DNA from 2 places in the Kiloniella sp. genome. Region 1 is predicted to be linked to the other one. Evidence: riboswitches for the same ligand, from Rfam matches in the RefSeq annotation. Region 1 holds a riboswitch; the other holds the start of a gene.

Evidence for each region. Region 1 has a riboswitch for thiamine pyrophosphate ahead of thiD (bifunctional hydroxymethylpyrimidine kinase/phosphomethylpyrimidine kinase). Riboswitches for the same ligand answer to the same signal wherever they lie in the genome.
Region 2: another riboswitch for thiamine pyrophosphate. It lies ahead of thiB (thiamine ABC transporter substrate binding subunit); the one in region 1 lies ahead of thiD (bifunctional hydroxymethylpyrimidine kinase/phosphomethylpyrimidine kinase).

Annotation. Positions count from the first base shown of each region.
Region 1 is NZ_JBLXHT010000003.1:353,162-366,883, reverse strand. It holds gene ACN0QW_RS07745 (MFS transporter) at 1-294, shown strand, start outside; gene ACN0QW_RS07740 (ABC transporter substrate-binding protein) at 358-1,305, opposite strand; gene ACN0QW_RS07735 (ABC transporter permease) at 1,330-2,088, opposite strand; gene ACN0QW_RS07730 (ABC transporter ATP-binding protein) at 2,085-2,846, opposite strand; gene thiD (bifunctional hydroxymethylpyrimidine kinase/phosphomethylpyrimidine kinase) at 2,886-3,692, opposite strand; TPP riboswitch at 3,769-3,882, opposite strand; gene ACN0QW_RS07720 (RidA family protein) at 4,038-4,385, shown strand; gene ACN0QW_RS07715 (peptide ABC transporter substrate-binding protein) at 4,809-6,443, shown strand; gene oppB (oligopeptide ABC transporter permease OppB) at 6,523-7,443, shown strand; gene ACN0QW_RS07705 (ABC transporter permease subunit) at 7,443-8,342, shown strand; gene ACN0QW_RS07700 (ABC transporter ATP-binding protein) at 8,355-9,332, shown strand; gene ACN0QW_RS07695 (ABC transporter ATP-binding protein) at 9,329-10,318, shown strand; gene ACN0QW_RS07690 (amidase) at 10,384-11,817, opposite strand; gene ACN0QW_RS07685 (hydrogen peroxide-inducible genes activator) at 11,878-12,840, opposite strand; gene ACN0QW_RS07680 (catalase) at 13,044-13,722, shown strand, end outside.
Region 2 is NZ_JBLXHT010000005.1:142,874-149,011, reverse strand. It holds gene ACN0QW_RS10280 (transporter substrate-binding domain-containing protein) at 1-445, opposite strand, end outside; gene thiQ (thiamine ABC transporter ATP-binding protein) at 600-1,322, opposite strand; gene thiP (thiamine/thiamine pyrophosphate ABC transporter permease) at 1,315-2,997, opposite strand; gene thiB (thiamine ABC transporter substrate binding subunit) at 3,047-4,069, opposite strand; TPP riboswitch at 4,184-4,292, opposite strand; gene nhaA (Na+/H+ antiporter NhaA) at 4,410-5,603, opposite strand; gene ACN0QW_RS10255 (hydrogen peroxide-inducible genes activator) at 5,728-6,138, shown strand, end outside.

The DNA of each region.
Region 1 (13,722 bases):
GCAGGAAGTTGTATTATGATTGTTGGCCTGTCCTGGGCCAAAGAAGCTGTTCCTGCTCGACTGCAAGGAACATCGCTAGGTTGGTGTAATACAGGTGTTATGATTGGCCCAATGGTTCTGCAACCTCTGACGGGTATTTTGATAGATCTAAACTGGAATGGTGCAACAGAAGCGGGGCAGCGTATCTATGATGTTCCTGCTTTTGAAGCCGGATTTATCCCGATGATCATCTGGTTGGTTGTTGCATCTGTTTTGGTATTGTTTGCTCAAGAAAAACAAAGTCCCTTTAAATAATACGGGAATCAATAAGGGCCACCTTTAGTCGGGTAGCCCTTATCTTTTATATAATGGGTAATGCTATTTAATGGTCACTGCATAATTAGATACATCTCCAACTTCTTTAATCAGGTCTTTTGCTTTCAAGAAATCTGCAAAATCGCTGTAACGTCCTTCATCCAAAGCCGCTGGACGTAGAGCAAATCGCGGAAGAGTATCCTTCCAGGCTCTTCGGTTCAGTTCGTCGTCAAGATCTGGATAGGCTTTGATGAAAAGGGTCCAGCTTTCTTGTGGGTGATTTATAAGATAAGTGGTGGCTTGCTCTAAAGCTTTGAGAAAACGGGGAAAGCGCGGGTCGTCGACATTCTGATTGTTTGCTACCAGAATAAGTTCGTCATATGAAGGTACGCCTTCCTCTTCGACGTAGAATGCCCGACCTGGCTTTCCAACAATATCCATCTGGTTCAATTCAAAGTTACGGAAAGCCCCGATGACGGCGTCAACCTGACCTGAAATAAGGGAGGGGGAGAGTGTGAAATTCACATTGATCAGTTCTACATCTTTTACGCCGAGACCGTGTTTTTCCAGCATTGCATCTAGAATAACATCTTCGAAGCCGCCAACGGAATAACCGACTTTACGACCTTTCAAGTCAACAATGGATTTAATTGGGCTGTCTTTAAGGACAACAAGCGAATTCAATGGCGTCGCCACCAGTGTTCCCACACGGGTTAGCGGAAGCCCTTCGGCGACTTGTAAATGAAGTTGAGGTTGGTAAGAAACCGCAAGCGCGGCCTTTCCTGCTGCAACCAGTTTGGGCGGATCGTTCGGATCTGCCGGGGCGATCAGATCTACGTCTAACCCCTGTTCACTAAAGAAGCCCTTTTCTTTGGCAACAACAAGTGTGGCGTGATCAGGGTTCACGAACCAGTCTAATAAGACGGTTAATTTTTCATTGGCAACAGCTTGTGATGAAAAGCTTAACAAGCTGGTCAACGCAAGAGCCGTAGAGATAAATTTTCGTAACATTATAAGGTCCTTATGTAAGGTTATTTATCGTGTTTTATGGTCATCAAGTGAAAGGTGTCGAAGAAGTTTGTGTAGGAGGTGGTCTGTTGTCAGATAGAGAGAAACAGCCATGATGGAGAGTATGAGGAGGGCGGCAAACATCAGATCAATTTGCATACGTCCGTTTGCATGAAGCATTAGGTAGCCTAGACCCTCTGATGAACCAACCCACTCGCCGACGATGGCCCCAATTGGTGCTGTGGCCATTGCGACGCGCAAGCCTGATGAAAGTGCGGGCAAGGCAAGAGGGATGCGAACGTGGACCAGAAAAGCCAGTGGTTTTGCCCCCATGACCTGAGCCAGTGCTTGCCAGTCTTTTGGTGTGCGCCTAAGTCCGTCATAGAACGCCGCAGTTACCGGGAAGTATATAATGAGGACAGCCATAGTTATTTTTGACGCTAGGCCATAACCTAGCCACAAAACCAAAATCGGTGCGAGGGCAAAAACAGGCAAAGACTGAGTGATGACAAGCAAAGGTGTTAACCAGTCACGTGCCGATTTAACTGTGGCAAGGACCAAGGCCGAACAACATCCCAGCAAGCTGCCAATAAGAAAACCAAGAATAATTTCAAGCAGGGTTATGCCTGCGTGGTTGATCAGTGTATCAAATCGCTCAAACAGCGCTTGAAAAACAGATAGGGGATCGGGGAGGATATAGGGCGGAACTTCGGTCGTATAAATCAACAACTGCCAAGCCAGAAGAAGTCCGGTAATAATTATGAACGGGCGTGCGCACTTTATCATGATAAACCTTCGTTATCAGAAAGCTGTTTCATCAAAGTTTCGTGCTCTTCAAGCACAAGTTCGTTCTTGATGTTTCGTGGTGGGAAGGTAGAAGGCGTTAATGTCTCTACACTGGAAATTGTCGGCCCTTTCAACACGTAAACTATGTCTGCGAGTTTTAAGGCCTCAAGCGGATCGTGGGTGATCATGACAACGGTTTTGTTCGTCAGATATCGAAAGGTGAGGTCGTGCATTTCTGCGCGTGTTATGGCATCCAGTGCCGAGAAGGGCTCATCCAATAGAACAATTGGGCGATCGTCCAATAGTGTTCTAGCCAAAGCTGTCCTTTGACGCATACCGCCGGACAAGCTGTCTGGTTTCATATCCAGAAAGGATCCCATCCCTAAATCTACCAATAGCGATTTTGCTTTTATTTCACAAATAGCTTCGGACCCGGAAATTTGTCTTAGCTTGTTGCCGATCAGGACATTTTGTAAAACGCTGAGCCAGGGAAGTAGCAAGGCATCCTGCGTCATCCAGCTTATTTGTTCGGATAAAAGAGAACCATCGTCTGCTTTGATTGTGCCTTGGTAAGTGGATGGTGGAAGAAGGCCCGCGATTGCTTTGAGAAGGGATGATTTTCCAACACCACTACGTCCCAATAGAACATTCCACTTTCCGCCTTTCATGCTAAGGGAAAAGTTTTTGAAAATCTGCCTGTCTTGATAGGAAAGGTAAAAATTTTGAATATGGATGCTACTTGCTGTCTGGGATGTCATTAACGCAATTCGCCTAATTTGTTGTAAGTAACCTCATGGTCAAACTTTCCAACTGTTATGAAAGTGATGAACTGGGCCATGTCCTTTACCTACTTCGAGGGTATCGGCGTGACGAAGCGCTGCTGTAAGGTATTCTTTGGCCGTATTGACAGCTTCTAAAAGTGTAAGTCCCTTTGCTATGCCAGAAGCAATAGCTGCAGAGAGAGTGCATCCGGTTCCATGACTGTTTTGGGTACTTATGCGCGGTGAACTCAGACAGATTTCGTTTTGTCCGTCAAAGAGCAAGTCATCGCTTTTGTTACCGCCAAGGTGTCCCCCCTTTAGAAGAATAGCTTTAGGAGTGATAGCCTGAAGTGTCGAGAGCATGCTCTTCATTTCTTCAATGGAAGCTGGTTCTTTTTTACCAGTCAAGACGGCTGCTTCCGGAAGATTGGGGGTAATAATTTCGGCAAGGGGAAGCAGGTTTTCTATCAGACTTGCAACAGCATCATCCTGTAGAAGTTTGTCACCGCTTTTTGCCACCATAACTGGGTCAAGAACGATGGGGATTTGTGGGTAATTTTTTAAAACACCTGCAACAGATTTGATGATATCTGGCGTGCCCAGCATACCGATTTTGATAGCTCTGACGTTCAGGTCTTCAAAAACGGTATATAGCTGATCTTGTATGAAATCAGTTGATACAGGGAAAATCGAATGAACTTTACAGGTATTTTGTGCCGTCAAAGCTGTAATAACCGATGCGGCATATACACCCAGAGCAGACATTGTTTTGATATCAGCTTGAATACCTGCGCCACCACCACTGTCTGATCCGGCGATTGTTAGGGCTATTGGTGCAGACATACTTTCCTCCGTTTTATTTCCAGAGGAAGTTGTTAATGCTGTTTCCTTTATCGGGAAGGATTAGTCGTGCTTTAACTAATCTTAGCATCTCAATTTCCTCCGCCGGTATTAACCGGATCAGGTTCTGCGGGTTGGCGTTTGCCTCTCAGCTGTATCAATGTTGATTGATTGAGCACCCCGACGAGATTTACTGAATTATGCGGTGCTTTTAAAAATAGGCAAGAGAGAAAGTTATTTTTGATTTTCTGGTTTATATTTTACTCAAATCTGGACCTAGGGATATGTTTTGACGCATATAGAGCATCTCATCCAAAGGGGTGTGTTTTTTATTAGGGAGTTATCTTCATGAGTGAAATTATTCGTCACGACACGACGGCGCGATCCAGTAAAATTGTTGAACATGGTAATACTGTTTACCTCTCTGGCCAAGTGGGTACAGCGGGTGATTCTGTCACTGAACAGACAAAAGAGATTTTGAAAAAAATTGATACATGTTTGGAGTCTGTCGGAAGTGACAAAACCAAAATCCTACAGGCTGTGATCTGGTTAAGTGATATGAAATATTTCGCTGAACTCAATGAAGTTTGGAATGCTTGGGTACCAGAAGGTTATGCCCCGGCTCGTGCTTGCGGTGAAGCTAAACTTGCACGTGCAGAATTGAGCGTAGAAATTATTATTACTGCTGCAAAGTAAGTTAAAATTCAAGAAAACGATGGTTAGAAAGCTGCTCGATTGTTGATATCGGGCGGCTTTTTTTGTGACCTAAGCGACTTAGGCTGGATTCTCTTCTTTGTATAAAGTATAATACTGAAATGCTCACCAGTTTTGATCAATTAATAAAATAAAATGGCTGTTTTGCTACGTTTATTACCGACTTGATCTAAAGTAAAGACCAGCTCTTGTCATTGAGCGAAAAGAAGGTCACTTTGTGTATGTCGCACGCAAGGATATAAAATTATCTGGTACGCACAACGAACAGTAACAACAGGGAAAGAGTGAAAAGTTAAACTCTGCTTTGCTAAAAAAAACTGATTAATTTTTTGATTATTTAAAGTAGTGGGTAGAGTCCCTTTGAAGTGAGAAGGGCTAACTTTTTGTTCGAAACATGAGGATATTATGAACAAAAAAATACTAGTGCTTTTGTTGCTTATAGTTGCAATCGCAGCTGGTTTCTTCTTTTTTATGAAAAAAGAAGAAGAAAAAGTTGCTGAAAAGGAAATCGAAACTCCAGTTAAGGAAATGGTTTTTCATAGAGGTAATGGTTCTGAGCCAGGATCGCTTGATCCGCAAATTTCGGAAGGTGTACCTTCTTCGCATATTCTACGTGACTTGTTCGAAGGTCTTACAGCTGAAAACACCGATGGTGCGATAATTCCAGGGCAGGCCGAAAGCTGGACAATCAGTGATGATGGAACTCAGTTTACCTTTAAAATTCGTGATGATGCCGTATGGAGCAATGGTGATCCCGTAACGGCGCATGATTTTGTTTTTGCGTGGCAACGCGCTGTGAACCCTACGACAGGTTCAGAATATTCGTTTCTGCTGTATCCTCTTCAAAATGCGCAAGCAATTGCAGGTGGGGAAGAAAAGGATATCAATAAGCTTGGTGTAAAAGCTGCTGATGACAAAACGCTTGAAGTTCAGCTGGAAGGTCCTGCCCCTTACTTCCTTGGTATGATCACGCACTCAGTTGCTTACCCTGTTCATAAAGCTACTGTTGAATCTCACGGTGAAGCTTGGACACGTCCTGGCAATATGGTGTCAAACGGTGCCTTCAAACTTGATGAATGGACACCGCAATCTCGTATTGTTTCTGTGAAATCAGATACATATTGGAATAAAGACACAGTTAAGTTAGATAAAGTTGTTTACTATCCGACTGAAAGCCAGACAACAGCCCTTAAGCGTTATCGTGCGGGCGAGCTGGACTGGACTTACGAAGTTCCAAATGATCAGATTAAGTGGATCAAAGAAAACATGGCTGATGAGTTCCATGTTTCTAACTATCTTGGAACTTATTACTATGGCTTTAACATGACAAAGCCACCGTTCAATGACCCGAAATTACGTAAAGCATTTTCGATGGCCATTGATCGTGACATTCTAACGACAAACATTGTGACTGCTGGTGAAGTGCCTGCCTATGCTTTTGTTGTCCCTGGTGTTACCGGCTATGATCCTGTTTATTCTGACTTTAAAGCGAAAGACCAGGCTGCACGTAACGCTGAAGCCTTAAAGCTTTATGAAGAAGCAGGCTATTCTAAAGATAATCCAATAGAGATTGAGCTTCGTTATAACACCAGTGATAACCACAAGAAGATCGCGATTGCGGTTGCAAGTATGTGGAAGAAAACTTTTGGTGCTAAGGTCAACCTAGTTAACGAAGAATGGAAAGTTTACCTCGAAACACGTAAGCTTAAAGAAGCGACGCAAGCTTTCCGTGCGGGTTGGATTGGTGACTATAACGATCCCAACACTTTCCTAGAGCTATGGTTGTCTGATTCTGGTCTAAACGATACTGGTTTTGATAATCCTGAGTTCGATAGTTTGCTTAAACAAGCTGGACTTGAGCAGGATGCAACAAAACGTAAAGAGTTGTTGATGAAAGCTGAAGCAATCTTCTTGGAAGCGAATGCTGTTGCACCGATCTATCACTATGTGACTAAGCGTATGGTTAAGCCTTATGTTAAAGGCTGGCAGAGTAATGTGATGGATCATATCCGTTCGCAATACATCACTATCGAGAAATAGGAAATTCCGGTTTCCCAATAATGTCTCGGCGCGTCATCACGTTGGTGGCGCGCCGGATTTTTTTGTCAGGACATAGTAAATGTTGTCGTTTATTTTAAAGCGTCTGGCCGGGGCTATTCCGACGCTACTTATAATTGTTACACTTGCGTTCTTCCTTATCCGTTCAGCCCCAGGCGGACCATTTGACAAGGAACGCACGATACCTCCGGAAGTCGCTGCAAATCTGAATGCTGTTTATCACTTGGATGATCCCTTGTGGGAGCAGTACCTGTATTATCTTGGAAGTGCTATACAGGGGGATTTTGGCCCTTCTTTCCAATATAGAGATTTTTCTGTTACCGAACTTATCGCGGCTGGTTTTCCAGTGTCGCTAACGCTTGGCTTAACGGCGATTTTTTTGGCGATTACAATTGGTGTATCCCTTGGTGCAGTTGCTGCTCTTAAACAAAATTCACTTATCGATTATGCTGTTATGGCAACGGCGATGACGGGTATTACCATTCCTAACTTTGTAATGGCACCACTCTTAACTTTGGTGTTCGGGGTCTATTTAAACATGCTTCCCGTTGGAGGCTGGGGCGAGAGTGTATCCCAAGCCTTTTTACCGATTGTCGCATTGGCTTTGCCGCAAATTGCCTATATCGCGCGGCTGACACGTGGATCGATGATCGAAGTTCTGCGATCTAACTTTGTCCGTACGGCGCGGGCTAAAGGTTTGCCTGAACGGTTGATGCTTAGCCGTCATGCCTTGAAGGCAGCGATGTTACCTGTTGTATCCTATTTAGGACCAGCCTCAGCTGCTGTGATCACAGGCTCTGTTGTGATTGAACAGATCTTCGGTATTCCCGGTATCGGACGTTACTTTGTTCAAGGAGCATTAAACCGGGATTATACCCTCGTGATGGGTGTCGTGATTTTTTACGGATCGTTGATTATCACTTTCAATCTAATCGTTGATATTATCTATGGCTTCCTCGATCCAAAAGTGAGGATGGGATAATGGCAGTTGATATGGAAATGAAAAGTACAGGTTCCGACGAAAAGGAAATTCAGGGCCGTAGCCTTTGGCAGGATGCATTCAGGCGATTGCTGATAAACAAGGCCTCTGTGGTCAGCTGTGTTGTGTTGTTGAGCATCGTTCTTATTGCGGTTATTGGGCCTTGGATACATCCTAATCCTTTTGACGAAGTCTATTGGGATTACATTCAAGCTGCACCGGATATGGAAGCTGGGTTTTACTTTGGTACAGATACCAATGGTCGAGATCTTTTTGTCCGAACATTGTACGGTATTCGTGTATCTATGCTTGTTGGTTTGGTAGCAACAGGTGTGTCATTGATCATTGGTGTTACTTATGGCGCGATTTCCGGTTACGTCGGTGGACGTACAGATCACATTATGATGCGATTTGTGGATATTATGTATTCCATGCCTTTCATGTTCTTTGTGATTCTGTTGATGGTAATCTTCGGACGAAACATCTTCCTGATTTTTGCGGCATTGGGGGCGGTTGAATGGTTGACCATGGCCCGTATTGTTCGCGGTCAGGCGCTTTCTATTAAAAATAGAGAGTTTGTCGAAGCTGCCCGTGCATCAGGCGTGAGTAACTTTAACATTATTCGCAGACACATTATTCCCAATGCGCTGGGGCCTGTGATTGTTTATGTAACACTTACAATCCCACAGGTTATTCTGATCGAAAGCTTCCTTTCTTTCCTTGGTCTTGGAGTACAGGAGCCGATGACAAGTCTGGGCGTGTTAATTTCAGAAGGTGCCCAACAGATGGAATCTGCACCTTGGACACTGTTGTTCCCGGCGAGTGCACTGGCAATCATCCTTTTTTGCTTTAACTTTATTGGCGATGGTCTGCGCGATGCGTTAGATCCTCGCGATCGCTAGGGAGGTCTGAAAATGAGTGATATTATTCTTGAGGTGAAAGACCTCTCTGTGACCTTCTCTACCCCAGAAGGTCCTGTGAATGCCGTAAATAACATGAATTTCACGATTAAAGCGGGTGAAGCATTAGGGGTTGTTGGTGAGTCAGGGTCGGGTAAGAGTCAGACCTTTCTCGCTATCATGGGGCTGTTGGCCTCTAACGGTAAAACAACGGGTAGTGCCAAGCTTTTGGGACGCGAGTTGATTGGCCTAAGTGCGGATGAGTTGAACAAGATCCGTGGGCAATCAATGTCCATGATTTTTCAGGATCCCATGACATCTCTGAATCCTTACCTTAAAGTATCAAAACAGCTCACAGAAGTTTTGGTTCTCCACAAAGGTATGAGCGAGCAAGCTGCAAGGTCAGAAGCACTTAACATGCTCGACAAAGTGGGAATTCCCGAGGCTGAAAAACGCTTTGATATGTACCCGCATGAATTTTCTGGTGGCATGCGTCAACGTGTGATGATTGCAATGGCACTGTTGTGTGAGCCAGCTTTGTTGATTGCGGATGAACCCACGACGGCATTGGATGTGACTATTCAGGCACAAATCTTGGATCTAATGCGGAAACTGAAGAGTGAGTTCAATACGGCCATTGTCATGATTACCCATGATCTCGGCGTTGTTGCTGGACTATGTGACACCTTGAATGTCATGTATGCCGGGCGCATTGTTGAACGCTCTTCTGTTCACGAGGTTTTCTCTGCACCGCGTCATCCCTATAGTCAGGGGCTTTTGGCCTCTACGCCAAGACTTGATGAAAAAACGCATAGCAATGAGCTGGTAACCATTCCCGGACAGCCGCCAAACCTGCAGCGTTTACCACAAGGCTGTGCATTTGCGCCGCGCTGTATCCATGTACGGGATCGATGCCTTTGTGAACGTCCGCCGCTGTTTGAGACACCAAGCGGAAGTCATAATGCCTGTTATAGAGAGGAGGATGTCGCATGAGTATGTCCCAGGAAGTCCTTCTTGATGTAAAGGATCTCAAGGTTCATTTTTCGATCCCAAGCGGTAAGTTGTTCACAAAGCCAGGATTGCTCAAAGCTGTCGATGGTATTTCCTTCCAGGTTAAAGCGGGTGAAACACTGGGCGTTGTGGGGGAGTCCGGTTGTGGTAAATCGACACTTGGGCGTGCTGTTTTGCGCCTTCTAAAACCAACCGACGGGCAAGTTGCCTGGTTTGGTCAAGAAATGGGTGGCATGAAGGCTGAAGAATTGCGGAATGTGCGCTCTGATCTTCAGGTGATTTTTCAAGATCCTTTGGCGTCACTTGATCCGCGTATGACAATTGGGCAGATTATTAGCGAGCCTTTGATTACCCATCACCCCAAGCTTTCAAAGGCTGAAGTAAAGGGAAAAGTCAAAGCAATGATGGCCAAGGTTGGCCTTCTTCCTGATCAGGTTAACCGTTATCCCCATGAATTTTCTGGTGGGCAGTGCCAACGGATTGGTATTGCGCGGGCGATGATTTTGGAGCCAAAGCTTATCGTTTGTGATGAAGCGGTAAGTGCGCTGGATGTTTCCATTCAAGCGCAGATCGTTAACTTGCTCATGGGACTGCAAAAAGAATTCGGACTTAGTCTGATCTTTATTTCGCATAACTTGAGTATTGTCCGCCACATCAGCCATCGTATCATGGTGTTATACCTTGGACGGATGATGGAAGTTGCGGATCGGGATGCGATTTATGCGAAGCCTCTTCACCCCTACACCAAAGCTTTGATTTCTGCGGTGCCAATCCCTGATCCAGAGATTGAGCGCAATAAAGAGCATGTCGCTTTGAAGGGGGATTTGCCTAGTCCTTTAAATCCGCCATCAGGTTGTGTTTTTAGAACACGCTGTCCGTTTGCCAAGGACATTTGCGCAGCAGAGGTTCCCGCTTTGAAATCCTATGCAGGAGATAGAGAGGCAGCGTGTCATTTTATTGAAGAATAGGACGTAATATCTGAAGAACTAATCGAGAAAGCCCCGCATTTGCGGGGCTTTTTTGTAATATTGCTCTACGATCCGACCTTAGATCTTGGGTCTATAGGCGTTTGCATTTTAGGGAGTATTTCTTCTAGTAAATTCGCTGCCGAAAGCAAAGGTCCGTCACCTTGAGGTTTACCAACAAGTTGTAATCCGACAGGTAATCCTGTTTGGGTGAATCCACAGGGGATTGAAATTGCGGGGGATGCCGTAAGGGTTATCGTCGAGACGATTGCTAGCCAATCAATGTAAGTTTCCAACTTCTGGCCAGCGCATTCAGTCACGTATCTTTGTTCGACAGGAAAAGGTGGCACAATGGTTGTGGGGCAAATCAGCAGATCGTACTCGGTAAAAAACTGTTGCATGGAATAGTAGATTTCGCCTCTTTTCCGCTCTGCCCATGCAATGTCTTCTGCACTCAAAGAGCGCCCGTATTCAATATTCCAAATAATATCCTCTTTTAGCTTATCACGATGCTGATCTAAAAGAGGACCCAGCCCAACAACAAAATCTAAACCGCGCAAACGTTTAAATACTTCAGGAGCATCCAAAAGATCGGGTGTTATTTCTTCTACAATTACACCTGCGGCTTCGAATTGTAGTGCTGCGCTTTTACATATTTCTGCGATTTCTGGGTCTACCGGACTGACACCGAGGTCAGGGCTGTACGCGACTTTGATTGGTTTAATTTTTTTGTTGGCAGTTGATAGAAAGCTTGTTGCTGGGCTTGGTTGGGCCAGTGGGTTCATGTTCTTGAAGCCCGCCATAGCATCTAATAACAAAGCGGTGTCGGCTACATTCCGTGCCATGGGACCCTGCATGGATAGAGTTTGGAACGGCGATGTTCCCGGTCCATCGGATAAGCGATGCATAGAAGGGCGCAAGCCGACGACACCACAAAAACTTGCTGGATTACGGAGCGATCCGCCCATATCGGATCCATGAGCCAGCCAGGCACAGCCTGTGGTGAGAGCAGCAGCGGCACCGCCAGAAGAGCCCGCGGCTGATTTGGATAGATCCCATGGATTTCTTGTTGTGCCAAGTACGGGGTTGAATGTATGTGCGCCGGCGCCAAATTCTGGTGTGTTTGATTTGGCGTAAACAATGGCACCGTTTGTTTCCATTGTTTCAACCAAAACATCGGACCAATCAGGAATACGATCTGCAAAAATTGGACTGCCAGAGGTTGTTCGCACGCCGTTTACGGCGGTTAAGTCTTTAATCGGCACGGGAATACCTGCCAACAATCCACGGTTTTCAATGGGTTTAGCTTCAAGTTTTTTTGCAAAGTCGTAGGCGCGGTCAAAACAAAGGGTTGGCAGGGCATTAACCGAGCCATCCACCTGCTGAATTCTGTCTTCAAGAGCATCCAGCAGTTCTGTTGGTTTGATATCTTTTTTTAGAAGACGATCTCTGACCTCACAGGCCGTGGCATTGATGATTTCGTTTGTGTTTTGTGCGGACATTTGGGGGCTCGGTGATACGTGATGAAAGAGAGGATTAATAAAGATAATGCTAGCTTATACCTATCCGGTTTCGTTGGTCGATAGCATTTTCGTCAGAAATGAATTGATTTGCTTTTGTGCGGTCTGTGAAAGCTGATCGGCAAGGAGTTTGAGATCCTTTTTTCTGACCGAGCTTTTCCGCCATGCCAAACCAAGCTTTCTGTGACCTGTATTTCCGTCAAGTGGGGTTAAGGCAACGTTGGTGCCCGAGAGAAGTGATGATTGGCAGGAAAGCGCAGGTAAAAGAGTGACGCCCAGACCGTTAGCAACCATATGTACCAGTGTCAGAAGGCTGGATGCCTGTAGTGTCTGTCCGGGCTTTAGCTTTGTCATGTGACAAACAGCCAAAGCATGGTCACGTAAGCAATGGCCTTCTTCCAGAAGGATAAGCTGGCTTTGTAAGGCTTGGCTTTGTAATAAATGATTGCGTTGTGCAGCGTCCATCGTGGCAATTGGATGATCAATGGGGTGGGCAAGAAGGAAGGGATCTTCGGCAAGTTCAACCCATTCAAGACTTGCTTCATTATAAGGGAAAGCCATTAAGGCTGCATCAATGGTTCCTGCCCGTAAGCGATCAATAAGCCGGGATGTTTCATCCTCTACCAGATAGAGCTTGAGGTCTCGATATTCTCTTCTTAAGCGCGGAAGGGTTTGCGGCAGAAGGTAAGGGGCTATTGTGGGAATAGCACCAAGCTTGAGATCCCCGCTTAGTGTTTCGGCACTGTGCCGTGCCATTGTCGCAATGTCTTCTGCTCCCCTTAATAACTCTAGGGACCTTTGAACAATTTCATTACCCAATTCGGTGAAGAGGACTCTGCGTTTGGTTCGTTCAACAAGTTTACATCCAAGCAAATTCTCAAGTTCTTGTATGCCAGCACTCAGGGTTGATTGAGTCACAAAACAAGCATCAGCGGCCCGTCCAAAATGGCTGTGACGCTCCAGTTCGACGAGGTATTTTAGCTGTTTTAGCGTGGGTATATGCATATTAATCGATTTTTCCAATTATTGTGATCAGAATAACTCGTTGGATCGATTTAAATCAAGGGGGTATTGTTTCTTTATCGGCCGGCGCAATTCAAACGACATAAGCAAAAACAATTTCAAACTTCGCAACAGGCCGGATGAAGTGATTTTGATCAATTCTCAGCTTTTATATTATGGCTGGATAAGGAGAGAAGGTAAGCAGAATGAAAAATAAACTAACAACAGCATTCGGTGCTCCCGTTGTCGATAACCAAAACATTCAAACAGCTGGTCCGCGTGGCCCTGCACTATTACAAGATGTTTGGTTCTTGGAAAAGATGGCTCATTTTGACAGAGAAGTCATTCCTGAAAGACGTATGCATGCCAAAGGATCTGCTGCTTACGGTACATTCACAGTTACGCATGACATCACTAAATATACTAAGGCGAAAATTTTTTCTGAAATCGGTAAAAAGACGGAAATGTTCCTCCGGTTTTCCACAGTAGCGGGTGAACGTGGTGCGGCAGATGCGGAACGTGATATTCGCGGTTTTGCAATGAAGTTTTATACAGAAGAAGGAAACTGGGACCTTGTCGGAAATAACACTCCTGTATTTTTTCTTCGGGACCCTATGAAGTTCCCGGATCTTAATCACGCCGTAAAACGTGATCCAAAAACTAACATGCGCAGTGCCGATAATAACTGGGATTTCTGGACAAGCTTACCAGAAGCTCTGCATCAGGTGACAATTGTCATGAGTGATCGGGGTATCCCAGCAACTTACCGTCATATGCATGGCTTTGGTAGCCACACCTTTAGCTTTATCAGCGCGGATAATGAGCGTTATTGGGTGAAATTCCACTTTAAGACCCAGCAAGGTATTAAAAATCTAACGGATCAAG
Region 2 (6,138 bases), on a different contig from region 1:
ACACATCAGTCTTGTTTATGTCATCCCAGGAATTGAATTTATCGAGATGCTTTTTCAGCGTTAGCGGCACGGTTCCGACGTTGTAATAGCTGTCGGTATAGCCAGCAACGGCCATGCGTTTTGGATTTAGAGAGGCAGATGTTGTCATGTCGTACTTATTGGCAACGACACCGTTGATCAGTGTTTTCCAGTCCGTGGGAACAAAGGTCAGTTTGACGCCCATGTCTTTGGCCAACTCGGTGACAACGTCGATATCAAAACCTTCGTAGTTACCTGTTGTCGTGTTTTTGATAGTCATGGGGTTCCAGTCCCCAGTGGTGCCAACTCTTAACTCTCCAGAACTGAGAATTTTGTTCAGGCGTGATTCATCGGCGGCATGCGCAGATGTAAAAAGTCCAACAGTTAAAAGGGTAACTGTGGCGAGTAGTGTCTGAATTTTAAGCATGAGAATTCCGGTTTTACGGCTATTTCAAAGATGGGTTCAGGCGTAAGTGTAGAACAGCTGAATATTTTGCACCAGTTCAAAGACAGGGGTGTAGTATGGGCTTGCTTCAAAGTTTTGTGAACAGAGCCTGTTTGAGTCAGTCGCTTATTTTTGATTAGGAAAGGTGGACAATCCGATCCGCAATGGCATCTGCATCTTCTTTTATATGTGTGACCATCAGTGTTAAAAGGTGGTGATTCTTGTGGAGATCCTTCACCAGTTTTAGCATTCCTTTACGCAAATCCTGATCAAGAGCACTGAAAGGTTCATCTAGCAATAAAATCGGTCTTCGCCTGACCAAACATCTTGCGAGCGCTACGCGTTGCCGTTGGCCGCCTGATAATTCGGCAGGAAGACGTTTCTCCAACCCTTTGAGATCAACATCATTGAGTGCTTTTGTTATTAGGTCTTTGTTTTGATTTGTCAGGCGTAAGCCGGGATGAATACCCAAACCAATATTTTCTTCGGCCGTCAAATGGGCAAAAAGATTGTGTTCTTGAAAGAGGCTTGTGATTGGACGTTCTGACGGTGAAAGATGGGTAAGCTCTTTACCTTCAAATTTAATGGCGCCAGCAGCGGGGTTTTCAAAACCCGCAATTAAGCTCAGAAGAGTTGATTTCCCGGCACCTGAAGGTCCAAGGATTGCGACGAGTTCATTGGGCTCTATCCTCAAATCAAAATCCAAAACCTCTTCACTGCCGTGATGCTGATAGGACAGTTTCTCAATACTCAATCCCTGGAATGATTCGTGACCATTTGTTTTCTGACCCCGTGCTTTTGGGGCAGATGCTTTTTGGTCTGGTGCTTTTTGGTCTGGTGCTTTTTGATCATCAGGCACAGTGCATAGCCTTCCTGCTGGTTCTTAATGTCGAAAGGGAGAAACCCTTTCCAGATATGATGCGTTCTATAAAAATAAAGAGCATCAAGCTTTGCAGACAAAGAAACAGAGCTGTAATTGCGGCATCATCCAATCGGTAACTACCCATTTTCTGAAACATTAAAAGTGGCAAGGTTGTAAAATCCTGGGTCCCAAAAAGGGCTATGACACTTAAATCACCCGTTGATAGTGCAACGGATAATCCCAAGGCGAGTCCCAGTGCTTTTCTGTTCTGTGGCCAGTCAATAATACGAATGCGATTTAACCCGTTGATATCCAGATTATCACATAGATGATCGCTTTTCTGTGCTGAGGTTTCAAAGGCAGGAACAAGAATTCTGAGAATAAACGGTAATGTCATCAAGGCATTAACAATGATCACCAGAAAAGGTGCCAATATTGTTAGGCTGGTAGCTGCTCTGAAGGTAATAAATAATCCGGTTGCCAGGACAAAAGGCGGGAGGAGCAGAATAATACTTCCGGATAAATCAGTCATTGTCGCAAAGGAAGATGCTAAGCTATGCCTGCCCAGACGATAGGGCGATTGCAGGCTTCGCAGCATCAGCGCGATACCTACGGCAAGTATGAGTGCGATACATCCAGCCGTTAGTGATATGAGCAGACTGTTGAACGAAGCTATCCATAATTTTTCATCTGTTATGACTGCTATCAAGCGAGGAGAAAAGGCTTTCCAGATTGTTGCAAGCAAGGGAGGGATAGCCAAAAACACCATCACTAGAAGTGCTAAACTATCCGTTATTTTGGCGCTGGTATGACGGGCATCAAGCCGTTGGATAGACCGCTCTTCTGTCTTTTGAAGGGTGATGTGGCGGGCAAACTTGCTGCCAATGATGAGTAGGATAAAACAGAGACTCAACTGGGCGAGAGACAGAGTGACAGCTTTGGGAATATCAAAATCAAAGCGGATTGCCTGATAGATGGCAACTTCCAGAGTGTTTGTAGAAGGACCACCCCCAAGAGCAAGGACAACGGCAAAAGATGTAAAACAAAGCAGAAAGACCAGACCACAAGATGCAGGAATAATACGCCGGAGAAGAGGCCATTCAATAAGTCGGAAAATATCTTTGCCGGTCATGCCAAGTTGTGCTGTGTTTCGCCAGTATTCCGGCGGCAAAGCTTCAAGACTTTGTAGGAAAATTCGCGAGAGAAGCGGGGCATTAAAGAAAACGTGGGCGATTAGAATTCCAGTGAGACCGTAAAGATAATTTCCGGCTTTGACATCAAATAGGGAAAGAAACTGATTAAGCCATCCATTACGACCATGTATGGCGACAATACCGAATACACCAACAATAGTGGGGATGATGAGTGAGAGCGATGCAAGTTGCACGAAAATTTGTCGTCCGGGCAAGGTTGGGCGTCTGGCAAGAGCGCGGGCAACGGGAATAGCAACAAGCGTTGCCAGTAGTGTACTGAGAGCGGCCTGAAAAAAGGTAAAACCGATCACCCGGTATAGATAGCTGTTCTGGAATATACGGGTGAGGTCTATGTTCTTGATCTCAGAGAAAAGACCGTTAAAGGCAAAACCCAATATCAAAGCGATAAAGCCGAGGCTTAATAAGCCGGGCCACAAATACATCAGCCATTTTTGCACAGATTGTAATGGCCTTTGCATTATGAGTCGCCTTGATATCGGGGCATTAACACGATCAGTTATATTCGATCTACTGGTTGATGGAATTTAGCCAGTTATCAATCCAGATTTGCCGATTGTTTTTCACTTCTTCAGGGGAAAAAAGAAGTGATTTATCTGGGCGTGGTAACTGAGAAAATGTAGCGGGAAGGTCTTTGCCCAAGTCGATAACCGGATACATCCAGTTGCCGGTGGGAATTTCGTTCTGGAAACCTGAAGTGGTAATGAAATTCAGAAACTCCTGTGCCAGTTCTGGTTCTTTTGCTGTCTTCAACTGAGCAGCAACTTCGACCTGAATGTAGTGACCTTCAGAGAAAATAGCGGCTTTATACTGCTTTTTTTCTTCGGCAATAATGTGGTATGCAGGGGATGTTGTATAGCTCAGCACCATATCTGCTTCGCCATCAAGGAAGAGGCCATAGGCTTCACTCCATCCCTTGGTTACAGTCACAATTTTTGGGGAAAGCGTTTCCCACGCGTCTGCTGATTTATCGCCGTATACATTTTGAAGCCACATCATCAGACCAAGACCCGGTGTTGAACTGCGCGGATCCTGAATGATGATTTTCAGATCAGGATTTCCGTTAATGAGACTATCAAGGCTCGCAGGTGGGTCTGCCAGCTTTTCGCTGTCATAAACAAAGGCAAAATAACCGTAATCAAAAGGAATGAACTGTTCGTCTTTCCAATCAATGGGGAGGTTGACGTTGGATAGATCTACGTTGCTTTTTGTAAACAGGCCAGTGGCAGCGGCCTCCGCGGTCAAGTTGGTATCCAGACCCAAGACAACATCTGCGGTACTGTCTTCTCCCTCTAGCTTCAAACGGCTGAGAATGCCGACAGAGGAATCTAACGCTACAAATTTCAGATCGCAGCCACAGTTGGCTTCGAAAGCTTCTTCTACCTTAGGGCCTGCGCCCCAGTCAGCAGCAAAAGAATCATATGTGTAAACGGTCAGAACTTTTTTGTCCTGTTCTTGTGCTTGTGCGTTAAGGCTCAAACCAAGGGTGAGTGTTGTTGCTGCGACGGCAGCCATAGTTGTACGCAGGATCATGCGACGCTCCATAAATGAGTGGGGCGGGCAAGGACCTGAAAAATCTGGAAATAGCCATGTGTTTTTGATTAAAAAAACTCAGCCTAATTCAGGCAGAAACTTTAAAATCACAAACAGCATCCAGTCTTCAATTCCCTCCGCCGGTATTAACCGGTTCAGGTTCCACGGGTCTATTCCACTATTGGAAAATCTCAGCCCGTAAAGGGCACCCCGTTGAGACCGTTTCTGACCTTAGACATTTCCTCAGAAACCAGCAAGACATATCCAGCCAATGGGTTAAATTTTCGGAAAGCAAAAAGAGCCCGAATTACCGGACTCTTTTTTACGCGATCTCTCAATGTTACTTAGGAACCTTAGTGGCCTCGTTGTCTTGAGGTGCAGGCGAAAGTTTCAGTAGCAGATAACCAGCCAAGGCTGACAGTATAGATCCGCTGAGGACGCCAATTCTAACTTGGCTTCCGACTTCTGGATCATCAAAGGCGAGGCCACCGATAAACAAACTCATGGTAAAGCCAATTCCTGTCAGGAGAGATAGAGCATAGATCTGAGTCCAATTGGTTCCTTCTGGCAGGCGACAGATCTTTGATTTGACGGCTACCCAGATAAAGCCAAAGACACCGATCTGTTTACCGATAAACAGGCCACCCGCAATGCCAAGGGTAAGGGGGGCAAGAACCGTTCCCATCGTAACACCAACAAGCGATACTCCTGCGTTGGCGAAGGCGAAAACAGGCAAAATCATGTACGCAACCCACGGGTGGAGGTTGTGTTCCAGGTTTTTAAGTGGGCTGGCACTGTCTTTTGTTTTTCCATTTAAAGGAATGGCAAAACCAAGTGCTACACCGGCTAGCGTGGCATGAACACCAGACTTCAAAACACAGACCCAAAGTACGATCCCAACAAGAATATAAGGGGTTTTTGCGGTGACGCCGGATCTGTTGAGGATGAGGAGGCCGATCAGTGCTACTGCTGCCAGAGCTAGGGAGATCAAGGATAGTTCTGCCGTATAGAAAAGGGCGATAATAATGATCGCACCCAAGTCATCAAAAATGGCAATGGCTGTCAAAAGAACTTTAAGTGCCAAGGGAACTCTGTTGCCTAAAAGGGCCATAATACCAAGGGCAAAAGCAATGTCTGTGGCTGTTGGGATTGCCCAGCCGTTCATATTTGATCCGACACCCCAGTTAACGCCAGAGAAAACCAGTGCTGGAATAAGCATCCCGCCAACAGCCGCGATTGCTGGTAAAACGATTTGATCGGCGGATGATAACTGGCCTTCCAGAATCTCTCTTTTGAGTTCAAGACCAATTAATAAGAAGAAAATTGCCATCATCCCGTCGTTAATCCAGAGCAAGATAGCTTTGGAAATCGCTAAGTCGCCAAGGGCAATGGTGAAGGGAACCTCTAATGCACTAGTATAGATAGATGCTAGCGGAGAATTTGATGCGACCAACGCCAGTAGGGCCGCGATCATAAGGATGATACCCCCAGATGATTCCAGCTGTAGGAAGTCTTTGATCATTGTTTTTGGCATTGCAGGAATCTCCGAATTGCCGAATTTCACATGTACCCGAGAAAAAATGGGGGCTGTTGCCTGATAAGTGTAATCGTTTTATTGTCAATGTGTAATAGATAAAACCTATCAGCAAGCTATTAAGATGATAAAACCTACTATCAAACAATTGGAATATTTTAGCGCGGTTGCCGAAACGTTGCATTTTCGCAAGGCAGCGGAACAATTGAATGTTTCACAGCCAACACTGAGTGACCAAGTAAAAGAGCTGGAATATCGTTTAGGGGTGGTTCTTCTTGATCGGACACGCCACGGGGTCGAATTGACTCCTGTTGGGCGAGAAATATTGAATCGGACGACGTTTTTATTACGTGATCTTAATGATCTTTGTGATCATGCTAAAACTGCGAAATCAATGTTGGGCGGTACATTGCGATTAGGTGTTGCGCCGACTGTGGGGCCTTATTTATTACCGTATGTTTTGCCTGATCTTCACCGGGATTACCCTGACTTGAAGCTCTATATTCGGGAAGACAGGTCATCATCGTTGGAACAA